One region of the Streptomyces sp. NPDC046759 genome, then DNA from elsewhere that is predicted to be linked to it. Evidence: riboswitches for the same ligand, from Rfam matches in the RefSeq annotation. Region 1 holds a riboswitch; the other holds the start of a gene.
The links. Region 1 has a riboswitch for thiamine pyrophosphate ahead of thiO (glycine oxidase ThiO). Riboswitches for the same ligand answer to the same signal wherever they lie in the genome.

Region 1 (4,064 bases):
CGGTGAAACAGCCCGCCGTGTTCGGCAGCACCCGGATGCCGAGCTTCTCCAGCACCGACAGCACCGAACCGTGCACGGAGGGGTCGACCCGCCGCATCGCGACCGTCGTCAGCTCCGTACCGGAGGCGACCAGGGCCCGCTCCAGCACGTCCGGGCTGGGCGCGCCGCCCGTGCCCATGATCAGCCGCGACGAGAAGGCCGTACCGCCCAGAACCAGGGGATCGTCGGCCATGGTCAGCCTCCCTGGACCGCGGTGAGGATCTCGACCCGGTCGCCCTCGGCCAGCGCCGTGGTCGCCCACTGGGCGCGCGGGACGACGGTCTCGTTGACGGCGGCGGCCACCCCGGACGGCGCGGGGGCCAGCGACCGTACGACGGTGTCGAGAGCGGTGCCGGGGACGATCTCCCGGCGCTCTCCGTTGACGGAGACGGAAACGGTGACGGAGGTGCTCATGCGGGCTGCTCCATGAGGACGGCGGCGCCGAAGCGCCGCGGTGTGAACGGACGGGCCGCTTCGGGCAGTTCGCCGTCGGCCAGCAGCTGTGCCAGCACATCGCCGGTGACCGGCGTGAGCAGCACCCCGTTGCGATGGTGCCCGGTGGCCAGCACCAGCCCGTCGAGCCCCGACGGGCCGAGCAGCGGCGCGTTGTCGGGGGAGCCGGGGCGCAGCCCGGCCCGGGTCTCGGTGAGCGGGAGCTCGGTGATGCCCGGCACCAGCTCATGGGCGTCGCGCAGCAGCTCGTACACGCCGCCCGCGGTGACGGTCGTGTCCCAGCCCAGCTCCTCGCTCGTGGCGCCGACGACCAGTTCGCCGTTCTCCCGGGGCACCAGATAGACGTGGCTGCCCCGCACGACGGCGCGCACGGTCCGGCTGAGGAAGGGCGCGTACCGGGGCGGCACCGTCAGCCGCAGCACCTGTCCCTTCACCGGCCGCACGGGCGGCAGCAGTTCCTGAGGCACGCCCGCGAGGCGCCCGCTCATGCTGCCCGCCGCGAGCACGACCTGCCCCGCGCGCAGCTCGGAGCCGTCCGCGACCGTGACCCCGGCGGCCCGGTCCCCTACGACGTCCAGCCGTTCGGCCCACGCGCGGTGGACGGCCACCCCGGCGCGCTCGCACGCGGCCACCAGGGCCGCCGCCAGCCGCCGCGGGTCGATCTGGTGGTCGCCGTCGACCCGCAGCCCGCCGCGCACCCCGGGCGCGAGCATCGGCTCCAGGCGCCGGCAGTCCCGCCCGGACAGCCACTCCGACGCAAGGCCGCAGCGCCGCTGCAACGCGTGCAGTTCGCGCAGATGCGCGCGGTCGTCCGCGTCGAGCGCGACCTGCAGGGTGCCGCAGCGGCGGTAGCCCAGGTCGTGGCCGGTCAGTTCGGTCAGCTCGGCCGCGAAGCCGGGGTAGCGGCGGGCCGATTCCAGGTTCAGAGCGAGCAGCTTCTCCTCGCCGTAGTGCAGTTCGGTGACGGCGGCCAGCATCCCGGCCGCGACCCGCGCGGCCCCGCCGCCGGGATCGGGATCCACCACGGCCGTGGCGAGCCCGCGCTGCGCGGCGCGCCAGGCCGTGACCAGGCCGATGATTCCGCCCCCGATGACGAGGACGTCGGACGTACGTGACGACATGGGCGGTAAGCCCCTCCCTTCGCCGGCATGACCCGGATCAGGTTCGTACGGTCGGAGGCCGCCAGCCTCCCTCTCAGCCCGGTGCGTCCGGGCTCCCGCGAGTGCTTGTACGGTGGCCACCCTAGCCCGCCCCGCTCGTCACCCGTAAGGGAGCCCCTGCCCATGGCCCGGTCGCTCGACGGACTGATCCTCGCCCCCGTGGCGGACCAAGCCCCAGGTCAGGTGGGCACCCGCACCCGGTTCACGTACCACGAGAAGGACGGCGAGATCTGGGCGGAGTACGCCGGCGGCGACGTCGTACGCGGCCATCTGGTCGGCACCCGGCAGGGGGACCGGCTGGACTTCCGCTACGTCCAGCTGAAGAGCGACGGGACGACCGCCGCAGGGCACTGCGTGTCCACGGTCGTGGCGCTGCCGGACGGGCGGGTGCGGCTGGAGGAGACCTGGGAGTGGGAGTCCGGGTCCGGCGCCGGTACGAGCGTTGTGGAGCAGCTCACCGAGCACGCCCGCTGACTGACGCTCCGTCACATGCTTATGGTGATCGGGTGAGCGAGCAGACAGCACAAGAGGGCACGTCGCAGGGGCGGCGCGTGGTCGTCGTCGGCGCGGGCATGGCCGGGGTGCAGACCGCGGTCGCGCTGCGGGAACACGCCTTCAACGGCCCCGTCACCGTCATCGGCGCGGAACCGCACCAGCCGTACGACCGGCCGCCGTTGTCGAAGGCCGTACTGCTCGGCAAGGCCGAGGACTCCGCGTTCGACGTGGACTTCGAGTCGCTGGGCGTCGACCTGCGGCTCGGCTGCGAGGTGCTGGGCCTGCGCCCCGCCGAGCACGAGCTGGACACCGAGGCGGGCCCGGTGCCGTACGACGTCCTCGTGATCGCCACGGGCGCCGAGCCGGTCACCCTCCCCGGCACCGAGGGCGTGCCCGGCGTGCATCTGCTGCGCACCCTGGACGACGCCGAGCGGCTGCGGCCGGTGCTGAGCCGACAGCACGACATCGTGGTCGTCGGCGCCGGCTGGATCGGCGCCGAGTTCGCCACGGCCGCCCGTGCGGCCGGCTGCGCGGTGACCGTCGTGGAGGCCGCCGACCGGCCGCTCGCCGGCGCCCTGCCCGCCGAGGTCACGGCCCCCATGACCGCCTGGTACGCGGCCGGCGGCACCGAGCTGCGCACGCAGGCGCGCGTGGAGCGCGTCGAGCCCGGTGCGGTGATCCTCGCCGACGGCACCAGGCTGACCGCGGGTGCCGTCGTCGTCGGCATCGGCGCCCGCCCCGCCACGGCCTGGCTGGCCGGCTCGGGCGTCGAGCTGGGCCCGCACGGGGACGTCCTCGCCGACGCCCACCTGCGCACCTGTGTGCAGGACGTGTACGCCGTCGGCGACTGCGCCTCCTTCCCCTCCGCCCGCTACGGCGAGCGGCTGCTCGTCCACCACTGGGACAACGCCCTGCAGGGTCCGCGCACGGTCGCCGCGAACATCCTCGGCGAGACGCCGGCGGTGTACGACCCGGTGCCCTACTTCTGGTCCGAGCAGTTCGGCCGCTTCGTGCAGTACGCCGGCCACCACCCGGCCGCCGACCGCATGGTCTGGCGCGGCGACCCACAGGGCCCGGCCTGGACGGTCTGCTGGCTGCGCGAGGAGCGCCTGGTGGCCCTCCTGGCGGTCGGCCGCCCGCGTGATCTGGCCCAGGGCCGCCGGCTGATCGAGGCGGGCCGCAGGATGGACCCGCAGGCCCTGGCGGATCCGGCCAAGCCCCTGAAGGATGCCACCGCCGGCTGACCGGCGTCCTGGGCGGCAGCGGGCCCGAGGGGCGCGGGGAACTGCGCGACCGGGCGCGACGAACCCGCACCGAAGGACGACACAACCCGGCACCACCACATCGCGGCCGAACCGGCGGAGCGCCTACGCTTGGTGGCGTGACCGAGATTGACGCAAAGATCGATGCTCTCGTCCCCGCCTGGCTCACCCTGCCCGACATCGCCGAACAGCTCGGCGTCGAGGTGACGCGCGTGCGGCAGCTGGTCAAGGAGGGCCAGCTCATCGCCGTACGCCGAGGTGAGAACCGCGCGCTGCACGTCCCCGCCGCCTTCATCGACGGGGACAAGGTCGTCAAGGGCCTGTCCGGCACCTTGACGCTCCTGAGGGACGACGGCTTCACGGTCGAAGAGATGATCGAGTGGCTCTTCACCCCCGACCCGACCCTGCCCGGTACCCCCGCGCAGGCCCTGAGCGAGAATCGCGGCACGGAGGTGAAGCGCCGCGCCCAGGCGCTCGCCGTCTGAGCGAACCGCCCATGAGGGGGGTGGCGTGCGGGCCGTCGTGGCCGGTACGCCACCCGCCGAAGCCGTCCGGCACACCCACCAGGGGGACCCACGCATGTCCGACACCGCACGCGCCGCGCTCGCCGACGCCCGCCTGTACCTGTGCACGGACGCACGGTCGCGCCAGGGGG
Region 2 (4,064 bases), on a different contig from region 1:
GCGGCCTCCTCCTGCCGGGGATCGAGCTGGGCCCACAGCCCCCCGACGGTCCGTACGACGACCGCGTAGTTGAAGAAGACATGGGCCAGCAGGATCGCCCACACCGTCGTGTCCAGCCGTACCCCCCACAGCTCGTCGAGCAGCCCGCCGTGCCCGACGAGGGCGAGGAACGCGCTGCCGGCCACGACGGTCGGCAGCACGAAAGGGACAGTGACGACGGCTCGCAGCAGCTGTTTGCCCGGGAAGTCGAGCCGGGCGAAGACATGGGCGGCGGGCAGCGCGAGCAGCAGGGTGAGCACGGTGGAGGCGAGCGCCTGCCAGGTGGTGAACCACAGCACGTGCCGCAGGTCGGGCTGGGTGACCACGTCCGCGAGCCGCCCGAACTGCCAGGTGCCGTCGGCCTTGAGCCCGCGCGCGACGATCGCGGCGACGGGCCAGGCGAAGAACACGGCGAAGAACGCGACGGGCAGGGCCATCAGCCCGAACCGCGCCGCGTTCCCCCGCCGGGGACGGACTACTTCAGTACGAGCGAGGTCCACGACTTGAGCCACTGGTCACGGTTGGCGGCGATCTTCCCGGGGGCCATGATCTCGGGGTGCTGGGCGGCCGGCCCGTACTTGGTGAAGTCTGCGGGCACCTTCGCGCCGTCGACCACCGGGTAGACGAACATGTTCAGCGGCATGTCCTCCTGGAACTCCCTGGAGACCAGGAAGTCGACGAACGCCTTGGCGCCCTTGGTGTTCCCGGCGTTGCTCAGCACTCCGGCGAACTCGATCTGCCGGAAGCAGGTGCCGCTCGCCACACCGGTCGGGGCGGTGCCGGGCCGCTTCTTGGCGTAGATCACCTCGGCGGGCGGCGAGGAGGCGTACGACACGACGAGCGGCCGGTCGCCACCCGCCTTCCTGCCCTCGGACGACCCCGAGAACTCCTGGTAGTACGCCTGCTCCCAGCCGTCGACGACCTTGACGCCGTTGGCCTTGAGCTTCTTCCAGTAGTCCGGCCAGCCGGTGTCGCCGAACCGGGCCGCGCTGCCCAGCAGGAAGCCGAGGCCGGGCGAGGAGGTGGCCGCGTTCTCGGTGACGAGGAGGTTCTTGTACGCCGGCTTGGCCAGGTCGGCGAAGGACTGCGGCGGCGTCAGCCTGTGCGCGCTGAAGTAGGCCTTGTCGTAGTTGACGCAGATGTCGCCGTAGTCGATCGGCGTGACCCGGTGCTTGTCCTTGTCGAGCTGGTAGGCGGCGCCGACCTTGTCGAGGCCCTTGGCGGTGTACGGCTGGAACAGGCCGTTGTCGAGGGCTCGGGAGAGCAGGGTGTTGTCGACGCCGAAGAACACGTCGCCCTGCGGGTTGTCCTTGGTCAGGATCGCCTTGTTGACGGCCTGCCCGGCGTCGCCGTCCTTGAGGACCTTGACCTGGTACCCGGTCTTCTTCTCGAAGTCGGCGAGCACGTTCTTGGAGACGGCCCACGAGTCGTGGCTGACGAGGGTCACGGTCTTGGAGTCCGTGGACGACTCGGAGTCCGTGGACGACTTGGCGTGCGTCGACCCGCACGCGGACAGCGTGATCAGGCCGAGCCCGACCGCCACGGCCACGAAGGTCTTGTTCTGCACTGGATGTCCTCCTGGGGTTGGCCAGGAAGAGACGCGGCCCTGCCCGGGGCTTCGGTGGGAAGGACCCGGGCAGGGCGCAACAGCTTGAGTGGTGACCGAACTTCCTACCCAGAATGACCTGGGCGAGGTTCAGAGGGTCTGCGGCCCTGTCCGCCGCACTCTCAGCGCTGTGGCGCTCCCCTGTCGGAATATGAAGATATGTGGACGTGGCCAGATTACCGCTCGGTGGCCGCGAGCTGGCCACAGGCCCCGTCGATCTCCTGACCACGGGTGTCCCGGACGGTGACGGGCACACCGTGGGCGGCGATGGCTTCCACGAACGCCTTCTCGTCCTCCGGCCGGGAGGCGGTCCACTTCGACCCCGGCGTCGGGTTCAGCGGAATGAGGTTGACGTGCACGGGCTTGCCCTTGAGCAGCCGGCCGAGCCGGTCGCCGCGCCAGGCCTGGTCGTTGATGTCGCGAATGAGCGCGTACTCGATCGACAGCCGGCGCCCGGACTTCTCGACGTACTCGAACCCGGCGTCCAGCACCTCGCGCACCTTCCAGCGCGTGTTCACCGGGACGAGGGTGTCGCGCAGCTCGTCGTCCGGGGCGTGCAGCGAGACCGCGAGGCGGCACTTGAAGCCCTCGTCGGCGAACCGGTGGATGGCCGGCACGAGCCCGACGGTGGACACGGTGATCCCGCGCTGGGACAGTCCGAGCCCGTCCGGAGCCGGGTCGGTCAGCGCGCGGATCGCACCCACGACCCGCTTGTAGTTGGCGAGCGGCTCGCCCATGCCCATGAAGACGATGTTGGACAGCCGGGCCGGGCCGCCGGGCACGTCCCCGTCCCGGAGCGCGCGCATCCCGTCGACGATCTGGTGCACGATCTCGGCCGTGGACAGGTTCCGGTCGAGCCCCGCCTGTCCGGTGGCGCAGAATGGGCAGTTCATGCCACAGCCGGCCTGTGAGCTGATGCACATGGTGACGCGGTCGGGGTAGCGCATCAGCACGGACTCGACGAGCGTCCCGTCGAACAGCCGCCACAGCGTCTTGCGGGTCGTCCCCTGGTCGGTCGACAGATGCCGGACGACGGTCATCAGCTCGGGGAACAGCGCTTCCTGCAGCTTGGCGCGCGAGCCGGCGGGGATGTCGGTCCACTGCTCCGGGTCGTGCGCGTACCGCGCGAAGTAGTGCTGCGAGAGCTGCTTGGCACGGAACGGCTTCTCGCCGATCTCGGCCACCGCGTCCTTGCGCTCGGCGGGCGTGAGGTCGGCAAGGTGCCGCGGCGGCTTCTTGGCTCCGCGCGGGGCGACGAAAGTGAGTTCTCCGGGCTTCGGCATAACCCTTCCAGTGTCGCAGATCAACTCGGGGAGCCCAGGCCAGAGCGGGGTGGGGGCGGTCACCCGTGGGTGCCGACTGTCAGCGTTGGCCGGCCTCGGACGGCCCAGGGACGGCCCAGGACTCGGTCAGCCCGTACCGGTCGCGTCCGGGCCACGGCGCATCCGCCCGTCACTCCAGGTGCACGGGAGCGACCGGGCGGCCAGCGTCAGCCGGACCAGGGCCTGCCCGCTCTGAGGCGCAGGCCTGGGAGCGTCCACCAGGTGGAGGACTTCGTAGTCGCCGAACCGGTCGTATTGGATTGCTCGCATCGTCGTGGCCTTCCAGGTGTCCGCTCGTGAGAGGCGAGGCGCTTTCGCGCGGCGCACGCCGCCAAGGGCGATCACGAGCAGCGGGCCTGGATGCGGAGCAACTGGTCGACTGCCGTGGTCACTGCGATGAGGACGATCGGAACGAATAGCAACGCGCTGCTTGACCGTCGCAGCTGCCGCACACCGGCTGAGCTGTCCCCAGCGTTCACATCTTCCACATTGCCACCGTCGAGAATGCTCGACGATATGAGGGGCCGCTTCGGCTCCATAAGTCCGTGGAACCAATGACCGCGCCGAGGCCAGCAGCCGCCTTTCCCCGTGGTACTGGATGACTTTGGGGGCAGGGAGTCCAGCGGAATACGACCGTGCAACGCCAGGACCAGCTCTCCAGGCCTGGGAGCCGGAGGAGCAAGACGGGACGACGCAGCACCGTCAACTGGCCTGTCGCAGGCGGGATATGTGCGGTGAGCTGTGAAGTTCTGCTGACGAACGGTCGGGTTTCCTGGTCGGGCCTTGTCCCGTCCCGCGCGCTCACGTAACCACATGAGCCATGAACCTTTTCGGCCGCAACTCCTTCAACCGGCACGCTCAGCCGTCCGCCGCTCCCGTCGCCCACGCCACCCCCGTGGCCAACGGGACTGCCGTCCTGCCGGATCCCGGCCTGGCGTCCCTCACCGGCGAATGGCTGATCGATCCCGCCCACAGCAGGATCGGGTTCTCCGTGCGCCACGCGATGGTGACGACGGTGCGAGGTGCCTTCACCGAGTACGAGAGCCGCCTGTACTTCGACGGCCGCGACCCGTCCCGCTCCCGGGCCGACCTGGTGC

Region 2: it holds a riboswitch for thiamine pyrophosphate, as region 1 does, so the genes downstream of both, ABZ919_RS12470 (thiamine ABC transporter substrate-binding protein) here and thiO (glycine oxidase ThiO) in region 1, are expected to answer to the same signal.

The regions. Positions count from the first base shown of each region.
Region 1 is NZ_JBEYYJ010000019.1:134,684-138,747, reverse strand. It holds gene ABZ919_RS24990 (thiazole synthase) at 1-232, opposite strand, end outside; gene thiS (sulfur carrier protein ThiS) at 235-453, opposite strand; gene thiO (glycine oxidase ThiO) at 450-1,613, opposite strand; TPP riboswitch at 1,611-1,722, opposite strand; gene ABZ919_RS24975 (hypothetical protein) at 1,776-2,126, shown strand; gene ABZ919_RS24970 (FAD-dependent oxidoreductase) at 2,159-3,391, shown strand; gene ABZ919_RS24965 (Rv2175c family DNA-binding protein) at 3,529-3,894, shown strand; gene thiE (thiamine phosphate synthase) at 3,989-4,064, shown strand, end outside.
Region 2 is NZ_JBEYYJ010000007.1:188,059-192,122, reverse strand. It holds gene ABZ919_RS12475 (iron ABC transporter permease) at 1-476, opposite strand, end outside; gene ABZ919_RS12470 (thiamine ABC transporter substrate-binding protein) at 515-1,606, opposite strand; TPP riboswitch at 1,690-1,798, opposite strand; gene rlmN (23S rRNA (adenine(2503)-C(2))-methyltransferase RlmN) at 1,822-2,928, opposite strand; gene ABZ919_RS12460 (hypothetical protein) at 3,055-3,237, opposite strand; gene ABZ919_RS12455 (YceI family protein) at 3,788-4,064, shown strand, end outside.